DNA from 2 places in the Parafrankia discariae genome. Region 2 is predicted to be linked to the other one. Evidence: riboswitches for the same ligand, from Rfam matches in the RefSeq annotation. Region 2 holds a riboswitch; the other holds the start of a gene.
What was found. A riboswitch is a leader RNA that binds a small molecule or an ion and turns the genes downstream of it on or off. The one in region 2 is predicted to bind S-adenosylmethionine.

Region 1: linked by a shared signal. The riboswitch ahead of B056_RS0100465 (aminotransferase class V-fold PLP-dependent enzyme) and the one ahead of thrC (threonine synthase) in region 2 are both predicted to bind S-adenosylmethionine.

Annotation. Positions count from the first base shown of each region.
Region 1 is NZ_KB891102.1:124,279-133,195, reverse strand. Features, by position in the region: gene B056_RS0100485 (sulfatase family protein) at 1-1,113, opposite strand, end outside; gene B056_RS0100480 (lysophospholipid acyltransferase family protein) at 1,342-2,151, opposite strand; gene B056_RS0100475 (TetR/AcrR family transcriptional regulator) at 2,241-2,870, shown strand; gene recD2 (SF1B family DNA helicase RecD2) at 3,023-5,260, shown strand; SAM riboswitch class IV at 5,393-5,506, shown strand; gene B056_RS0100465 (aminotransferase class V-fold PLP-dependent enzyme) at 5,651-7,156, shown strand; gene B056_RS45880 (helix-turn-helix domain-containing protein) at 7,281-8,048, shown strand; gene B056_RS0100455 (ATP-dependent Clp protease proteolytic subunit) at 8,142-8,774, opposite strand; gene B056_RS0100450 (ClpP family protease) at 8,771-8,917, opposite strand, start outside.
Region 2 is NZ_KB891285.1:439-9,355, reverse strand. Features, by position in the region: partial or broken gene B056_RS41440 (glycosyltransferase 87 family protein) at 1-297, opposite strand, end outside; gene B056_RS0133270 (Glu/Leu/Phe/Val family dehydrogenase) at 468-1,724, shown strand; gene B056_RS39855 (RNHCP domain-containing protein) at 1,669-2,106, opposite strand; gene B056_RS46295 (DUF3263 domain-containing protein) at 2,316-2,930, shown strand; gene B056_RS0133255 (LytR C-terminal domain-containing protein) at 2,940-3,593, shown strand; gene otsB (trehalose-phosphatase) at 3,640-4,527, shown strand; gene B056_RS0133245 (alpha,alpha-trehalose-phosphate synthase (UDP-forming)) at 4,558-6,081, opposite strand; gene B056_RS0133240 (HAD family hydrolase) at 6,141-6,941, opposite strand; SAM riboswitch class I at 7,144-7,263, shown strand; gene thrC (threonine synthase) at 7,271-8,548, shown strand.

The DNA.
Region 1 (8,917 bases), on a different contig from region 2:
CCCGGCGACGACCAGCGGGACCCGCAGCGACTCCTCGTACGGCGCCATCTTGTGGATCAGTCGGTGCGCGCCGAGGTTGTAGCCGTTGTCCGAGGTGAAGACCAGGTAGGTGTGGTCGAGCTCGCCGGTGTCGCGCAACGTCGTGACGATGTCGCCGACCATGTCGTCGAGCGCGAGCAGTGATCCCATCCGGTTCCGGTAGTCGGTGTCGTTGATCAGGTTCACCTGGGCGGAGCGGACCCCGGCGCTCGTCCGCAGCCAGGCGGGCTTGTCGCTGACGTCCGGCTCCCGGTAGTTGGGCGAGCGCGGCGCGAGATCGTCCGTGAACGGATTGTCGCTGTCGCGCGGCGCGGGCGGCAGTGGCAGGTGCGGCGCGGTCGAGGCGGCGTAGAGCAGGAACGGCTCGTCCTTCGCCGCCGCCCGCCGGAGGAAGTCCACCGACTTCGCGGCGACGACGTCGGTGGAGTAGTTCGCCGGGTCGGACGGCCCGCCGTAGTGCACGATCGTCCCGTTCTCGTTCAGCGCGTAGTCGTAGCCGGTGTAGAAGAAGTTGTCGACGCTGCCATACCATTCCGTCCAGCCCGGAGGAACGTGGTCGGGCGCGTCCTCGATGCCGTTCATGTACTTGCCGACGAGCGCGGTGTCGTAGCCGGCGTCCTGCAGGTACTTCGCGAAGGTGTGCTCCTCGTTGCCGTTCGCCGCGAACGTCGCCCAGCCACCCTCGTCGCCGCTGTTGGTGAGCACCCCGGTGTTGTGCCCGTACTTCCCGGTGAGCAGCGACCCGCGGGCCGGGCAGCAGATCGGGGTGGGCGCGAAACTCTCGGTGAAGGTCAGGCCGGCGTCCCGGATGAGCGCTGCCGTCTTCGGCATCGCCGCCCAGTAGGGCGAGGTGGTCGCGTCGAGGTCGTCGGCGGGGATGAAGACGAAGTTGGGCCGCTGCGTGTCGGCCGCCAAAGGTGTGTCGGCCGCCAGCGGCGTGGCCGACAGGCCGGGTGGTGTCGAGGGCTCCGGGCCGCCCGCGGCGGCGAACACCGCCGCGCCGAGGGCCGCGACGAGGAGACCGGCCGTCCCGATCCGGGCACGGGTTCCGCGGGGTCGATGTCGTCCAGGCACAGAGCGCTCCTTCTCTCGACCGTGGCCGGGCCGGCGGGCGACGGCCGGCCCATCCTGGTCGGCTCGGATTCGAGAAAGGCGAACGGAACATGTGCCCCGGATGTGAGCATCGGCGGCCCGGGAGCCGCCGACTCATCCGGCCGAGGAATCCGCGGGTCGATCCGCCCAGCCCTTCGGGCGGTCTCGGCGTTCTCGGGGGTCTGGGGGGTCTCGGGGGTCTGGGGGGTCTCAGCGGTTCCGGTGGTTCCGGGGGCCGCCGAGGTGAGTCGGCCTGATCCGGTCCGTGCGCTGGTCTGGCAACTCGGTTCGGCGTGAAGGCGCGGTGTGCCCGCGTGGGGCCGGTCGGTGGTGGTCCGCGGCGTAGGCGTCCACGTACTCCTGGCCCGAATGTTCGGCCAGCACCCGCATGAGCTCGTCCGTGGCGGATCTGAGCACCATCCGCTCGACCGGCGCGGGGCGGCCCGGCGGGCCGTCGGCCAGCACGCGGCGGTACCGGGAGAAGTCCAGGGGGCGGCCGACGACGATCTGGACCCGCCCGCGGCGCCAGCGGCGCCGGCCGCGTGGGCTCACCGCCTCGGTTCCCTTCACCACCACCGGGACGACCGGTGCCCCGGTGGCGAGCGCGACCCGGGCCACCCCCGTCCGGCCCCGGTAGAGCCGGCCGTCCGGTGATCTCGTGCCCTCCGGGTAGACCCCCCACGCGCCGCCGGCATCGAGGACCCGGACGGCGGCGGTGAGCGCCCCGGCCGCCGCGGCGCCACCGCGCCGGTCGACCGGCACCTGCCCGGCGGCGGTGAAGAACCAGCGGACCAGCCGCCCCCGCGCTCCCCGCCCGGTGAAGTACTCCTGCTTGGCCAGGAACGTGATCCGCCGGGGGACGAGGCGGACCAGGAAGAACGAGTCGGCCACGGCCAGGTGGTTGCCGGCCAGGATGACCGGCCCGCGGCGTGGGATGTGCTCCGCGCCGGTGACGCTCGGACGTCCCAGCAGGCCGAGTAGCGGTCCCACCACCAGCAGCTTGATCAGCCAGTACACCATGTGTCCGCCCACTCCTGACTCGCCCGGCCGGCAAGCGGCCTCCCGATGGGTAGACAGTGTCTACCCATCGGATAGTAGACACTGTCTACGTGACGGGTGACGGGACGCTGCGGTGCCGGCTGGTCGAGGTGGGCACGGCGATGCTCGACGAGGGCGGGCTGGCCGCCGTCAGCCTGCGGGCGATCGCGCGGCAGGCGGGCGTCTCACACGGCGCGCCCCGGCGGTACTTCCCCACCCATGCGGCGCTGCTCGCGGCGATCGCGGGCGGCGGGCTGGCCGACCTCACGTCCCGCCTGGCCCGGGTCCGGGCGGGACGCGAGGCGGCCGGAGCCTCCCCGCGCGAGTGCGTCGTCCACGCCGGATCCGCGTACGTCCGGTTCGCCCGCGAACGGCCCGCCATGTTCGAGCTGATGTTCCGGCACGACATCCTGGTCGGGTCGGGGGAGAACCTCCGCGGGCGGAGCCTGCCGCTGTTCGACGCCTGGACCGATCTCGTCCGGGCCGCGCTGCCCCCGCCGCCCGCCGGGGCCGGCGCTGACCCGGCTGACCTTGCGGAGCGGGCGCGCGGGCGGGCCCTGCTGGCGTGGACGCACCTGCACGGCATCGCCGTGCTCGCGGCCAACGACAGCCTGGGGCTGGTCACCGGATCACCCGATCCCACCGACCTGGTCGTCGAGGCGATCGGTGTCCACCTGTGCCCGGACGTCGGGCCGCGCTGATCCGCCTGCTCCCGGCACCGAGACTGTGGGCGAGGATGACCGGATTCCCGTAGTTGCCGAAGCCCGGATCGCCGAAGTTCCCGAGTCCCGAAGTTCCCGAAGTTCCCGAAGACTCGAAGTCCCCAAGGCCCGAAGCCCCGGAGTGACCAGCCGTGTCCCGACCCGCCGCCGCCGCGCCGTTCCAGCTCGCCGTGCTCGAGGCCGTCCTCGAACGGATCACGTACGCCAACGAGGAGACCGGCTACACGGTCGCCCGGGTCGACACGGGCCGCGGCGCGGACCTGCTGACGGTCGTCGGCGCGCTGCTCGGCGCCCAGCCCGGTGAGTCGCTGCGGATGCGCGGGCGGTGGGGCTCGCATCCCCAGTACGGCCGCCAGTTCCAGGTCGAGGACTACACGACCGTCCTGCCGGCGACCGTCCAGGGCATCCAGCGCTATCTGGGATCGGGCCTGGTCAAGGGGATCGGGCCGCGGTTCGCCGAGCGCATCGTCGAGCACTTCGGCGTCGACGCGCTGGACGTCATCGAGACCGAGCCGGCGCGGCTCATCGAGGTGCCGGGCCTCGGCCCCAAGCGGACGAAGGCGATCGCCGCGGCCTGGGAGGAGCAGAAGGCCATCAAGGAGGTCATGGTCTTCCTGCAGGGCGTGGGCGTCTCGACCTCGTTGGCGATCAAGATCTACAAGCAGTACGGGGACGCCTCGATCGGGGTGGTGCGCACCGAGCCCTACCGGCTGGCCGCCGACGTGTGGGGCATCGGGTTCCGCACCGCGGACACCATCGCGCAGGCGGTCGGCATCCCGCACGACAGCCCGCAGCGGATCAAGGCCGGCCTCGCGTTCACCCTCTCCGAGGCCACCGACGGCGGGCACTGCTTCCTGCCCGAGACCCGGCTGATCGCCGACGCGGTACGCATCCTCGGCGTCGACACCGGCGCGGTGATCGAGGGGCTCGGCGAGCTGATCACCGAGGAGGGGGTGGTGCGTGAGGACGTCCCGGGCGAGGACCCGGAGCAGCCGGTCGCCGCCGTGTACCTCGTCCCGTTCCACCGCGCCGAGATCTCCGTCGCGGGGCAGCTGCTGCGCCTGCTGCGGGCCGACGAGGATCGCCTGGCCGCGTTCGCCGCCGTCGACTGGGAGAAGGCGCTCGGCTGGTTGCACACCCGCACCGGGGTCGAGCTGGCGGCGGCGCAGCGCGAGGCGGTCACCCTCGCCCTCACCGCCCGGGTGGCGGTGCTGACCGGCGGCCCCGGCTGCGGGAAGAGCTTCACGGTGCGCTCGGTGGTCGAGCTGGCCCGCGCCCGGCGGGCGAAGGTCGTCCTCACCGCCCCGACCGGCCGGGCCGCCAAGCGGCTCGCCGAGCTCACCGGCCACGAGGCGTCCACCGTGCACCGGCTGCTGGAGCTGCGCCCCGGCGGCGACGCCGCCTTCGACCGGGACCGCCCGCTCGACGCCGACCTCGTCGTGGTGGACGAGGCGTCCATGGTCGACCTGCTGCTGATGAACAAGCTGGTCAAGGCCGTCCCGCCGGGCGGGCACCTGCTGCTGGTCGGCGACGTCGACCAGCTCCCCTCCGTCGGCGCCGGGCAGGTGCTGCGCGACCTGCTCGCCACCGGCACGCCGATCCCGCACGTGCGGCTGACCCAGGTGTTCCGTCAGGCCAGCGAGTCGGGCGTGGTGACCAACGCGCACCGCATCAACCGCGGCGACCATCCGCTGGTGCGCGGCCTGGACGACTTCTTCCTCTTCGCCGCCGAGGAGGCCGAGGACGCCGCCCGGCTCACCGCGGACGTGGTGGCACGGCGGATCCCGGCGAAGTTCGGCCTCGACCCGCGGCGCGACATCCAGGTGCTCGCGCCGATGCACCGCGGCCCGGCCGGCGCCGGGGCGCTCAACATCGCGCTGCAGGAGGCGCTCACGCCGAGCCGGCAGGACCGCCCCGAGCGCCGCTTCGGCGGCCGGGTGTTCCGGGTCGGCGACAAGGTCACCCAGGTGCGCAACAACTACGACAAGGGCGCGAACGGGGTGTTCAACGGGACGCTCGGGGTCGTCACCGCGCTCGACAACGACAACCAGACCCTGACCGTGCGCACCGACGAGGACGAGGACGTCGACTACGAGTTCACCGAGCTCGACGAGCTGACCCACGCCTACGCGGTGACGATCCACCGCTCGCAGGGCAGCGAGTACCCGGCCGTGGTCATCCCGCTGACGACCAGCGCGTGGATGATGCTGCAGCGCAACCTGCTCTACACGGCGGTGACGCGGGCGAAGAGGCTGGTGGTCCTCGTCGGCTCGCGCCGGGCCGTCGGGCAGGCGGTCCGCTCGGCCGGCCACGGCCAGCGGCACACCGCGCTCGCGCACCGCCTGCGGTCCGCCGGGCGTTCCGGATAGCTCGCCGGCCAGCGGTCGGCAGCCGGGGGTCGGTGGTCCGGGCCTTCGGTCTGCCGGTTGCTCCGGGTCTTTCGGCCCGCTCTCGGTGTCTCTGCGGCGTCCGTCCGGCACGGGCTGCTACAGTCTTCGCCAGGTCCTGAGCGCCAGCGTCAAGCCCCGGCTTGCTGGCCGGCAACCCTCCTCCGCGGTGGGGTGCCCCGGGTGTGACCAGGCCCGCGGCGAACCCGCCGTCGGCAAGTGCGGACCCCCTCTGGGTCCACCGGGGCCCAAGGAGGCTTCGCCGTGTCCTTTTCGCGTGCCGCGACTCCGTCTGCCACGACTCTGTCTGCCGCGACTCCGTCTGCCACGACATCGTCGGGCGTTGATCGGGCGGAGCTCGCCGTCGGCGCGTTGCTCGACGTGGTCGGGGCCGGCGTCCCCGTTCCGCTCGCCGACGGGCGCGAGGTTCCGTACGCCAACCTCGACCAGGCCGCCAGCGCGCCCTGCCTGCGCGGGGTCGCCGAGCACGTCGAGCGCGTCCTGCCGTACTCGGCGAGCGTGCACCGCGGAACCGGCTACTCCTCCGCGGTCTGCACCGCGCTCTACGAGGGGGCCCGCGACGCCGTGCGCACGTTCGTCGGTGGCCGTCCGGACGACGTCGTGATCTTCACCCGGAACACCACGGACTCGGTGAACCTGCTGGCCCGCAGCCTCCCGGCGCAGCCGCCCGACCTGGACTCGGCGCGTTCCTCCGGCGGTGTCGTCGTGTTCGACCTCGAGCATCACGCGAACCTCCTCCCGTGGCGGTCCCGACCGGGCTACCGGTGGGTGCCGGCCGCGCGCACCCGGGCCGAGACACTGCGCGCGCTCGCCACCGCCCTGGACGCGGCGCCGACCGCGCTCGTCGCGGTGACCGGCGCGTCGAACGTCACCGGTGAGGTGCCACCGCTCGCCGAGATCGTCCGGCTGGCGCGGGCGGCCGGCGCGCGGGTCTTCGTGGACGGCGCCCAGCTCGTCCCGCACCGTCGGGTCGACATGGCCGCGCTGGGCATCGACTACCTCGCCTTCTCCGGGCACAAGCTGTACGCGCCGTTCGGCGCCGGTGTGCTCGTCGGACGTCCGGACTGGCTGGCGACGGCTCCGCCCTACCTGGCCGGCGGGGGCGCGGTCCGCGAGGTGACCAGCTCCACCGTGGCCTGGGCGGACGGCCCGGCCCGGCACGAGGCCGGCAGCCCCAACCTCCTCGGCGCGACGGCGATCGCGGCCGCCTGCCGGCTGCTCGGCGCGCTCGACGCCCGCGACCTGCACGAGCACGAAGATCTGCTGCGCCGCCGCCTGGTCGACGGGCTGCGCGCGATCGACGGGGTGACCATCCACTCCCTGTGGGCCGACGGAGACGGGTCCACGGATGACGGCCCCGCGGACGACAGGGCCGCTGGAGACGGGGCTGCCGGTCGCGAGGCCGCCGAGGGCGGAGGCTCGGCCGGGCCACTGGCCACGGGGCCGGTCGGGGTCGTCACCTTCTCGGTCGCCGGGCATGACCCCGGGTTCGTCGCCGCGGTCCTCTCCGCCGAGCACGGCGTCGGGGTACGCGCCGGGCGCTTCTGCGCGCATCCACTGCTGGGGCGGCTCGGTGCCGAGGATGGCGCGATCCGCGCGAGTGTCGGCGTCGGCTCGACGAGCGCCGACGTCGACAGGCTGCTGGCCGGGCTGGCGGAGCTCGTCGGCCGCGGGCCGCGCCGGCGGTATCGCGAGCTGGGCGACGGAAGCTGGGGTCCGGCGTCCGACGGTCGCGCGCTGCCGCCCTGGGTCGCCGAGCACATGGCGGCCGGTGACGCCCCCGGTCGTGCGCCCGTGCCGGGCCACGCGCACGACCGGGCCGGCCTGCCCGCGTACTCCAGCCCCTGCGGGACCTGAGCCGGCGCGGGCGTGGATGTTTCTCGTCATGGTTGCGGACTCGCGGATGTCCGTCGTCCGGGCCCGGCTGCCCGCGTACGCTTCGCACGGGGCACTGTCGCGCAGGGAGGTGGCGGGCTTGACGATGATCGCCGGAACAGTGGCCGCGGGTGGCGGTGTCGCTCCGACACGGGCCGCCGGCTACCGGCCCGAGAGCGCCGGCCCGCCTGTGGAGCCGGTCGCGCCGCCGCTGCGCAGGCTGATCGGTGGGGTGCTGCGTCGGCTCCGCCAGGCGCAGGGCCGCACGTTGCGGGACGTCGCCGAGGCCGCGCAGGTCTCCATGCCCTACCTCTCGGAGGTGGAACGCGGTCGCAAGGAGGCCTCCTCGGAGGTACTGGCCGCGATCTGCCGGGCGCTCAACATCAGACTGGTCGACCTCCTCGCCGAGGTGATGGCCGAGCTGGTCCGCTACGAGCCGCTGCCGCTGACGACCGCCACCCCCACCGCCTCTCCCGGGGCCCGGGTAGCGACGGCCGCGGCCGACCTGGATGTCGTCGCGGGAACGCCGGCCACGGCGCACGCGGCCACGGCGCACGTGACGGCGGTCCATCCGTCCGCGACGCTCGGTTCCGTGGCGCTCGGCGGCCCGGATGCCGGAGCCGGTGTGGTGCATGCCTCGGCGAGCGTCCATCTCGTTGTCGCCCGGCGTGGCCGGGCGGTCCGCCGGGTTCCGGGCCACCGCCGTCGAGGGGGCACGATCCGGCTCGCCGCCCGACCGGGTCCGGGGCGTCCGCCGGCCCACCCGGGTGCTCTCGTGCGCCGCCGTTCGTGCTGGGCCGTCCAGTCGGTCGGCGCGCTCCCCACGACGCGCGGGGCGGTGGGGACGACAGCGCATGTTCAGCGCGTCCGCTGACCTGAGCCCGCCGCGGCTCTCCGCGCCGACGATCGCCCCGCCGCGTGGCTCCGCTCCGGCGTCCACCCGACTGCCCCGCGGTGCCGGGAGGGCTCAGGCCGGCACGCGGCGGACCTTTCGGCTGGCGACGACCTCGTCCACGATCCCGTACTGCCGCGCCTGCTCGGCGGTGAGGATCGTGTCGCGTTCGACGTCCCGTCGGATCTCGTGTTCGGCCCGCCCGGTGTGCTCGACGAGCATCCGCTCCATCAGCGCGCGCAGCCGCAGCACCTCCCGGGCCTGGATCTCCAGGTCGCTCGACTGGCCCTCGCCCTGCGCCGAGGGCTGGTGGATCAGGATCCGGCTGTTCGGCAGTGCGGCCCGCTTCCCCGGAGCGCCCGCGGCGAGCAGGATCGCCGCCGCGGACGCGGCCTGGCCCAGGCACACCGTGGCCACCTCGGGCCGCACGAAGCGGATCGTGTCGTAGATCGCGGTGAGCGCGGTGAGTGATCCGCCGGGTGAGTTGATGTAGATCGAGATGTCCCGGTCGGGATCCTCACCCTCCAGGAAGAGGAGCTGCGCCATCACATCGTTGGCGGAGGTGTCGTCGATCTGCGTGCCGAGGAAGATGATCCGTTCACGGAGCAGCTTCGAGTACGGGTCCATCGAGTATTCGCCGCGGGGGGTGCGCTCGACGACGTTCGGCAGCACGTACCGCGCGGACGCGGGCATCGGGGCCGGGGTCATCGGAGGGCCACCCGGCTGTTCGCGTCCGGGGTGACCTGGTCGACCCGAGCGATCACCCGGTCGACCAGGCCGTAGTCCCGGGCCTCCTCGGCGGTGAACCAGCGGTCACGGTCGGAATCCGCCTCGATCCGCTCGACGGGCTG
Region 2 (8,917 bases):
CGTCCCGTCACCGACGAGCGTGTGGCCCCACTCCCGGTAGAGATCGACGTCGCCGAGCACGCTCTGCTGGGCACCGAAAACCTGGCCGGCCAGCGCCAGGGTGAGCAGCAGAGCCCGACTGAGGACCCAGGTGACGGCCAGCGGCCGTCGGCGCAGGGCCGCGCGCCAGCGCGCCAGGCCACGTACCGGGCCGCGGGTCCGTCCTGTCGGCCCTGCCTCTCCCGAGCTCCTCACGATCCCCGGAAGGTACCGGTCGCGGCGGCGAGCGCGGTACCGGCGTGGGACAGTCGTAGCCATGCGAGTACGCTGCGCTACCTAGCGTCACACCAGCGGTTACGTGACTCGAGCCCACGTACCTGCTACCGACAGCAGGAGTCACTCCACGGTGCGCGTTGCGCACGTGAGCGCGGAGCCCGACGGCGCGTTCCGCGCGTTACGGGTGGCCGGACGCGCCGCGGAGGTGTTCTGTGATCCTCGGGACCGGCTCCGCCTGGGACACGGCGTGCGTACAGCTCGCCGACGCGGCCCAGCATCTGGGTCTCGACGACGGCATGCACGACCTGCTGCGCACGCCGCGGCGGTCGATCACCGTCTCCGTCCCGCTGCTGCGGGACGACGGGCAGCTGCTCGTCCTGTCCGGCTACCGCGTCCAGCACAACCTCGCCCGCGGGCCGGCCAAGGGTGGGCTGCGCTACCACCCGGCCTGCGACCTGGACGAGGTCAAGGCGCTGGCCATGTGGATGACGTGGAAGTGCGCGCTGATGGGGATCCCCTACGGCGGTGCCAAGGGCGGCATCGCGGTCGAGCCGGGGCTGCTCTCCCGGCAGGAACGGGAGCGGATGACCCGCCGGTACGCCGCCGAGCTCGTCCCCCTGATCGGGCCGGACAAGGACATCCCGGCCCCGGACGTCGGCACCGACGAGCAGACCATGGCCTGGATCATGGACACCTACTCGACGCACACCGGCCACACCGCCCCGGGCGTCGTCACGGGCAAGCCGCTGTCCATCGGGGGGTCCGCCGGACGGGCCGGGGCCACCAGCCGCGGGGTCCAGCTCGCCGCGTTCGCCGCGCTGCGCGAACTCGGCCGGGACCCGCGGGAGACCACGGTCGCCGTCCAGGGGTTCGGCAAGGTGGGCGCCCTGGCCGCCCAGTACCTGCACGACGCCGGCTGCCGGCTGGTCGCGGTGTCGGACGTGAAGGGCGGCATCCACAACCGGGCGGGGCTGAACCCGTCCGCGCTGATCCGCCATCTGGCCCGCGGGGCCGACACCGTCGTCGGCTACCCGGGCACCGACACGATCACCAACACCGAGCTGCTCGAACTGGACGTCGACATGCTCGTCCCCGCCGCGATGGAAGGGGTGATCAACACCGGCAACGCGGACCGGGTGAAGGCGCCGCTGATCGTCGAGGGCGCGAACGGGCCGGTCACCGCCGAGGCGGACCGTGTGCTGGCGGGCAACGGGACGGTGATCGTCCCCGACATCCTCGCCAACGGCGGCGGGGTCGCCGTCTCCTACTTCGAGTGGGTGCAGGACATCCAGGCGTACTTCTGGACCGAGGACCAGGTCAACGACCGGCTGCGTGCCCTCATGCAGCGCTCCTACCAGGAGGTGTCGGCGCTGGCCCGCGAACGGCGGGTCAGCCTGCGGACGGCCGCGCACATCATCGGGGTCGCCCGCGTCGCCGAGGCGCACCGGACCCGCGGTCTGTATCCCTGAGACCGGCGCCGCCCGGGCCGCGCAGGGACACCTCGTCCGCGACCCGGGCGGCCAGCGCGAACAGCGCCGACTCGGCGTCGGCGGGCGAGGTCCGGTTGCGCCGCAGGTGCCCGCAGCTCTCGCAGCGGTGGGTCAGGACGGTGTCGCGGGCGCGCATCTCGACCCCGATGGGACGCATCAGCCCGCGGCACGGCGCCGCCCGGTCGCCGGGGTTGACGTCGACGTGCCGCGACCAGAGGCAGGCGGGACAGTGGTTCGTGTACCCGTCGCCGCGCACGGTGGCGCCGCACACCAGGCACGCGAAGTCCTCCGGCGTCCGGGCGAACCGGCGGCCGTCGTCGGCGCCCCGGGTGGCGCCGGGCCCGTCCTCAGGCGGTTGCACCGTTCAACGGTAGGGCAGGGCACGCCCGGTCCGGACGGCCCCGCGCCCCCGGGCGGCTCCACACGGGGGCGGCGTGACCGACGCGCCAGGGGAACGAACGGGGATGTCGGACCCACAGGGTGAAATAGTGGGCGGCGACCACGCGACCGTGGTGCGTGTCGCCCGCTCGAGCGCCTCCGTAGCGAGGCGGCCCACAAGGAGGTCCCAGCGTGGACGCCGCCCCTGCCGAGGCCCGGCGCCGAAGTGTCCCGGCCCCGGCCTCGCCGCCACGCCCGGGGCGGAGCGCCTCCGCGCCCACCGGCACCAGGCCCACCGGCTCCAGGCCCACCGGTTCCGGGCCCACCGGCTCCAGGCCCACCGGCCGTGGGCCCGCGGGTTCCGGGCCGGGCGGGTCCGGTCCCAACCGGGCGGCGGGCGGGAGCGCGACCGGCGGCGGGGCGGGCGGCTCCGGCGGGAACGGGCGCGCGGAGAACGGGCGTGGCGGCGGCGAGCACGGTGGCGGCGAGCACGGTGGCCACGAACATGGTGGCAACGGTCGCGGTGGCAACGGGCTGACCGAACGGGAGGCCCGGGTTCTCGCCTTCGAGAGTCAGTGGTGGCGCTACCCCGGTGCCAAGGAGGCCGCCATCCGGGCGGAGTTCGGCCTGTCGTCAACCCGCTACTACCAGATCCTGAACGTTCTGATCGACTCGCCGGCCGCGCTGGCCGCCGACCCGATGCTCGTCCGCCGGCTGCGCCGGCTGCGCGAGCAACGCCGGCGCGCCCGCTCCGGTCAGGTGGACGACGCCGGCGAGCCCGGCGACGACGGTTCCGACGACGCCTGAGGAGAGCCCGTGCCCAGAGGCTCCCACGACTTCTCCCGGCACCCCGGTGGTGACCGCCTGCGCATGGCGGGCGCCGCCGGAGTGGCCGTGCTGGCCGTACTGGCCGGAATTCTGCTGGTGAACCTGCTCAACGGTTCCGGCGACTCCGACGGCGCCGCCCCGGCGGTGGCCGGTGGGCCCGCCGCCCCCTCGGGCGGGCCCACCCCGGGTGCCGACCGCCCCGAGGACTCCGCCAGCCCGACGCCCTCGGAGCGGGCGACCCCGAGCCGGTCGCCCAGCCCGACGCCCGCCCCGCGGCCGTCGCCGACGCCGCAGTCCGCCCCGGCGCAGCCGCCCGCGCCCCCGGGCACCGGGGCGCCGAAGGTCTTCGCGCCCGTGGTCGTGCTGAACAACTCCCGGATCGCGGGCCTCGCGGACAGCGCCGCCGACCGGGTGGAGGCGGCCGGCTTCCGGGTCGAACGGGTCGGCAACTACCTGAGCCAGTACAACGTGCCGGTTTCCACCGTCTTCTACGATCCCGAGGACGCCGACGCCGCGCGCACCCTGCTCGAGACGGTTCCCGGCGTCGGGCGGATGGTGCCCCGGGCGGAAACGAGGATCATCGAGACCGACACCCTGATCCTGGTCGTCACCCGGGACTTCCCGACCGACGACCAACCGTGACAACGGCCCACCAGCCACCAGCCCTCACACGTGACGGGAAGGGACCGTGACCGACTCCTCCGCGCCCTCGCCGCCCGCTCCCGCGGGTGCCCGCGCCACCGCCGAGCCCGCCCCCGCCCCGCGCACCCTGGCCGGCGGCGCCGGCCTGGCCGCCCTGCTGACGACGCCGGGCAAGGCGCTCGTCGCCCTCGACTACGACGGCACCCTCGCCCCGATCGTCTCCCGGCCCTCCGACGCGGTACCCGCGCCCGGCGCGATGGCCGCGCTGGGGCGGATCTCCCGGTGTGTCGGCACCGTCGCGATCATCACCGGCCGGCCGGTGGACGCCGTCCTCGAGCTCACCGGGGCGGAGCGGTTCGCCGATCTCGGGCGCCTGCTCGTCCTCGGCCAGTACGGGTTGCAGCGATGGGACGCCGAGACCCGGCAGACCACCGCCCCGGAACCGCTGCCCGGGGTGGAGGCGCTGCGCTCGGCCCTGCCGGACGCGCTGCGCGACGCCCCGGCCGGGACGTCCGTCGAGGACAAACGGCACGCGCTGGTCGTCCACGTACGGCGGACCGCGGACCCCGACGCCGCGCTGGCGGCGCTCACCCCGGCGCTGACCAGGCTCGCCGAGGAGTACGGGCTGGAGGCGGCGCCGGGCAAGCGGGTCCTGGAGCTGCGTCCGCCCGGTCACGACAAGGGCCGGGCCCTGCGCGGGCTCGTCGCCGAGCGGGCGGCCCGGTCCGTCCTGGTCGCCGGCGACGACTACGGGGATCTCCCCGCCTTCGAGGCGGTCGACGAGCTGCGGGCCGGCGGGCTGGGCGCGATCACCGTGTGCAGCGACAGCCCGGAGGTGCCCGACGTGCTGCGCGCGCGGGCGGACCTGGTCGTCGGCGGCCCGACCGGCATGGTCACCCTGCTGGAGGTGCTGGCCGACCGCCTCGGCGCCTGACTGGGAACCGCCCCGGCGCGAGGAACCGGATCAGCCGGCGTGCTCCGGTTCCGCCGGCGCGTGGCCGCGGATCTCGTCCAGCTGCGCCTGGAACCAGGCCCGCGGCGGCAGCTCACCGGCGACGGCGGCCAGCCGCCGGGCCCGGGCGCGCCGCTCGGCCGCCGGCATGACCAGTGCGGTGTGCATCGCCTCCGCGGTGGCCGTCACGTCGAACGGGTTCACCACGACCGCGTCGGCGGCCATCTGCGAGCACGCCCCGGCCTCCCGGGACAGCACGAGGACCCCGCCGTCGGCCGAGACCACCATCCCCTCCTTGGCGACCAGGTTCATCCCGTCCCGGATCGGGTTCACCACCAGGACGTCGGCGAGCGTCATGGCGGCCAGCGAGCGCGGGAAGTCGTCGTTGATCTCCAGGTGTACCGGCAGCCAGGTGTCCGTCCCGAACTCGTCCTCGATCTCGGCGGCGAGACGCTGGACGGCCGCCGTGTACTCGCGGTACTCGGGCAGGTCATGGCGGGACGGGTAGGCACAGACCAGGTGCATGACCCGGCCGTGCCACTCCGGGTGCGAGCGGAGCAGCTCGCGGTAGGCGTCCAGGCCACGGACGATGTTCTTGGACAGCTCGGTGCGGTCCACCCGGACCACCAGGCGGCAGCCCCCGGCCAGCTCGCGCAGCTCGGCCGCGCGGGCGCGCACGTCGGGGCGGGCCGCGCGGTCCCGCAGCTCGGGGGCGTCCACCCCGAGGGGGTACAGGCTGGTGCGCACGGTGCGCCCGCCGGCGGTGACGGAGTCGCCCACCACCTCGGCGTCGAGGATCTCGGCGCAGCAGTCCCGGAAGGCCGCCGACCAGGCCGGGGCGAGGAAGCCGAGCCGGTCCGCCCCGAGCATGCCGTGCAGGATCGCCGCGGACACGTCGTCGGGCAGCATCCGGAAGTACTCCGGCGGGCACCACGGCGTGTGGCTGAAATGGGCTATCCGCAGGTCCGGTCGCATCTGGCGCAGCCGGGCGGGGACCAGCGTCAGGTGGTAGTCCTGCACGAGCACGCACGCCCCCGGCGCGGCCAGCTCGGCCAGCGCGTCCGCGAACGCCGCGTTGTAGGCCTCGTAGGCGGCCCAGTCCTCGCGGAAGGACGCCCCGAAACTCGGTTCCGTCGCCGGGGCGTGCAGCAGGTGCAGGACGAACCAGAGCGTCCGGTTGGCGACGGCGTTGTAGGCACGGTCGAACAGCACCCGGTCGAGGTCGAGCATCCGCACCGAGGCGCCGCCGGTGTCGTAGCCGCTGCGGTCGATGCGGCCGCCCGGCGCGGAGCGGGCGGCCCGCCGGTCGGCGTCGCTCAGGGCCGCGCAGACCCAGACGATCTCCCGACCGTCCTCGGGCGCGTCCTGCACGACCTGGGCCAGGCCGCTGACCAGACCGCCGCCGCCACGCCGGGGATGCAGACGACCGTCGTCGCCGGCGACGAACGACACCGGCCCCCGGTTCGACGCGATCAGCAGATCGGCCTGGGCCGGGTACTCGCTCCCGGGCGCCGTGAACTCCGCGATGCCCGGCATGTGACGCACACAGCGGAGCGTAGGCCATCGGGTGCCCTGTCGGGGCGCCACCCGCGCGGTCAGTCGGTGGCGAGTGCGCTGCGTACCGCGGTGGCCCAGCCCGCGCCGAGCGGGCCGTCCTCGACCACCACGTTGTCGTAGGCCGGGAGCAGCGCGGCGATGTCCGGGTGGCGTACCGCGTTGGCCACCAGGTGCATCCGCCCCACCGAGGGGGCCATCGCGAGGTCGCTCGCGGAGTCGCCGATGGCGATCGCCTCGGCCGGGTCCACCCCGCGCCGCCGCAGGTCGTGCGCGACGGCGTCGCCCTTGCTGACGCCGTCCGGCACCAGGTGGTACACGTGCGGGTGCACCCCGAGACCGGGCATGTGCGCCGGTGAGATGAGCCCGTTGTCGCGCATGCTCAGCCAGCCGAAACCGGACTCGGCCAGCCAGCCGTCCACCTCGGCGACGTCGATCCGGCCACGCAGCATGACGTCCACCTCGCGGCCGGTGTGCCAGGGGGTGTGCAGCTCCAGGCGACCGGGGTGCAGCTTGACCAGTTCGTCGAGCAGGCTCTCCGGCACCCGCTCGAACGAGTCGGGCATCGCCCCGCGCAGGATCTCGCTGTCGAGCCCGGTGTTCCAGCCGACGATCGCGCCCAGCTCGCCGATGAACCCGTCGGCGCCGAAGATCCCGGCGGCCTCCACGAGCTGCGGCCTCGTCCGCCCGGAGACCAGCACCAGCGCGATGCCCGCGTCGTGCAGGTCGACGAGGGCGCGGGCGGGGTCAAGGGTGGTGTCGCCGCCCTCGGCCCGGAAGAAGCAGCCCCGCGGGCCCACCATCGTTCCGTCGAGATCGGTGTAGACCACGCGAACGCTCACGCTTCGGGCTCCCTGGTGTCGGTCCGGCGAGATCGCGGCCGGCGGCCAGCGGCCCAGGTGGCGGGGGCACACGGCCCCGCTGCCCGGCCGCGACCCACCTCAGGACGTGTCATCGAAGCACCTGTGGCACACGGCAAACCACTGGAACTCCGGTGCACGCCTGTCCGCACGCGGTCTACAGTACGGACAGACAACTTCATCTGGCTCATCCAGAGGGGCAGAGGGAACGGCCCAGCGAAGCCCCGGCAACCACCGACGCATCCATGCGCGGCAGGTGCTAATTCCGTCCCGGGACGCAGCCGGCTCCCGGGGAAGATGAGGAGTTTCGCATGACTCTCGCGCCCGAGCGCGCCACTCTCCCGAGCCCGGACGCCGCCAACCCCGCCGTGTCGCTGTCCTGTCGCCACTGCGGTGCGTCGTACCCACTGTCGCCCACCCACGTCTGTATCGAGTGTTTCGCCCCACTCGAGATCTCCTACGACGAGGACCGGCTGCGCAAGGTCACCAGGGCGTCGATCGAGGCCGGTCCGTCCAACCTGTGGCGGTACGTCGGCCTGCTGCCCGCCGGGCACGTCGCCGAGCGGCGGGTCTCGCTGGACGCCGGCTGGACCCCGCTGCGACCCGCCCCGCGCCTGGCCGCCGAGCTCGGCCTGCGCACCCTGTGGGTCAAGGACGACAGCGCGAACCCGACCCACTCCTTCAAGGACCGGGTCGTCTCGGTGGCCCTCACCGCCGCCCGCGAGCTCGGCTTCCACACCGTCGCCTGCGCGTCCACCGGGAACCTCGCCCAGTCCGTCGCCGCGCACGCCGCGTCCGCCGGCCTGCGCTCGGTCGTGCTCGTCCCGCACGACCTGGAGGCCGGCAAGACCGTGTCGACGGCCGTGTACGGCGGCACCCTGGTCGCGATCAAGGGCAACTACGACGACGTCAACCGGCTGTGCAGCGAACTGGCCGGCGAGTACGAATGGGCGTTCGTCAACGTCAACGTCCGGCCGTTCTACGCGGAGGGCTCGAAGACCCTGGGCTACGAGGTCGCCGAGCAGCTCGGCTGGCGCATCCCGGGCCAGGTCGTGGTGCCGATCGCCTCCGGCTCCCTGCTCACCAAGATCGACAAGGCGTTCGGTGAGCTCGGCCGCCTCGGGCTCGTCGAGCCCACCCCGTACAAGGTCTTCGGTGCCCAGGCCGCCGGCTGCAACCCGGTGGCGGCGGCCTACGCCCGCGGCGCCGACACGGTCGCCCCGGTGAAGCCGTCGACGATCGCCAAGTCGCTGTCGATCGGCAACCCGGCGGACGGCCCCTACGCCCTCGACGTCGCCCGCCGCACCGGCGGTGCCATCACCGACGTCACCGACGACGAGATCGTGGACGGCATCCGCCTGCTGGCCCGCACCGAGGGGATCTTCGGGGAGACCGCCGGCGGCGTCACCGTCGCCTGCCTGCGCCGCCTGCTGAACGAGGGCCTGCTCGACCCGGATGTCGAGACGGTCATCTACAACACCGGCGACGGGCTGAAGACCCTCGACCCCCTGGTCGCCACGGGTGGCCCCACCGCCACGATCCCGCCCTCGCTGTCCGCGTTCGAGGCCGCCGGCCTCGGCGACGACTGACCTCCCTCGCCGTACCTTCTCTTCCCTTCCCTTGAGCCGCCCTCCTCAGTTGAGCCGTCCTCCCCAGTAGGACCGGTGGCGGACACAACGTGTGCGGACCCGGGTCCAGCGCCAGCCCGGCCCATCACCGAGCCCGGTGGTGGGCCGGTTCGGTGTCGGTCCGCGGGAGCTGGTCGGGGTTGTGCGCGGCTGGTCCGGATGGCGTTGTTCGGCACCGGTTCCGCCTGCGGCCACACGGATTTTTCGGGACTGTCGCCGCAGGCGGGGAGGCCTCGCCGGCCTGCCGCCACGCCGGCGGGACACGGGAGGCGAGCTTGCACTCACCCAGGTCGAGTGCTAAACAAGACTTGGCACTCTCCCCATGGGAGT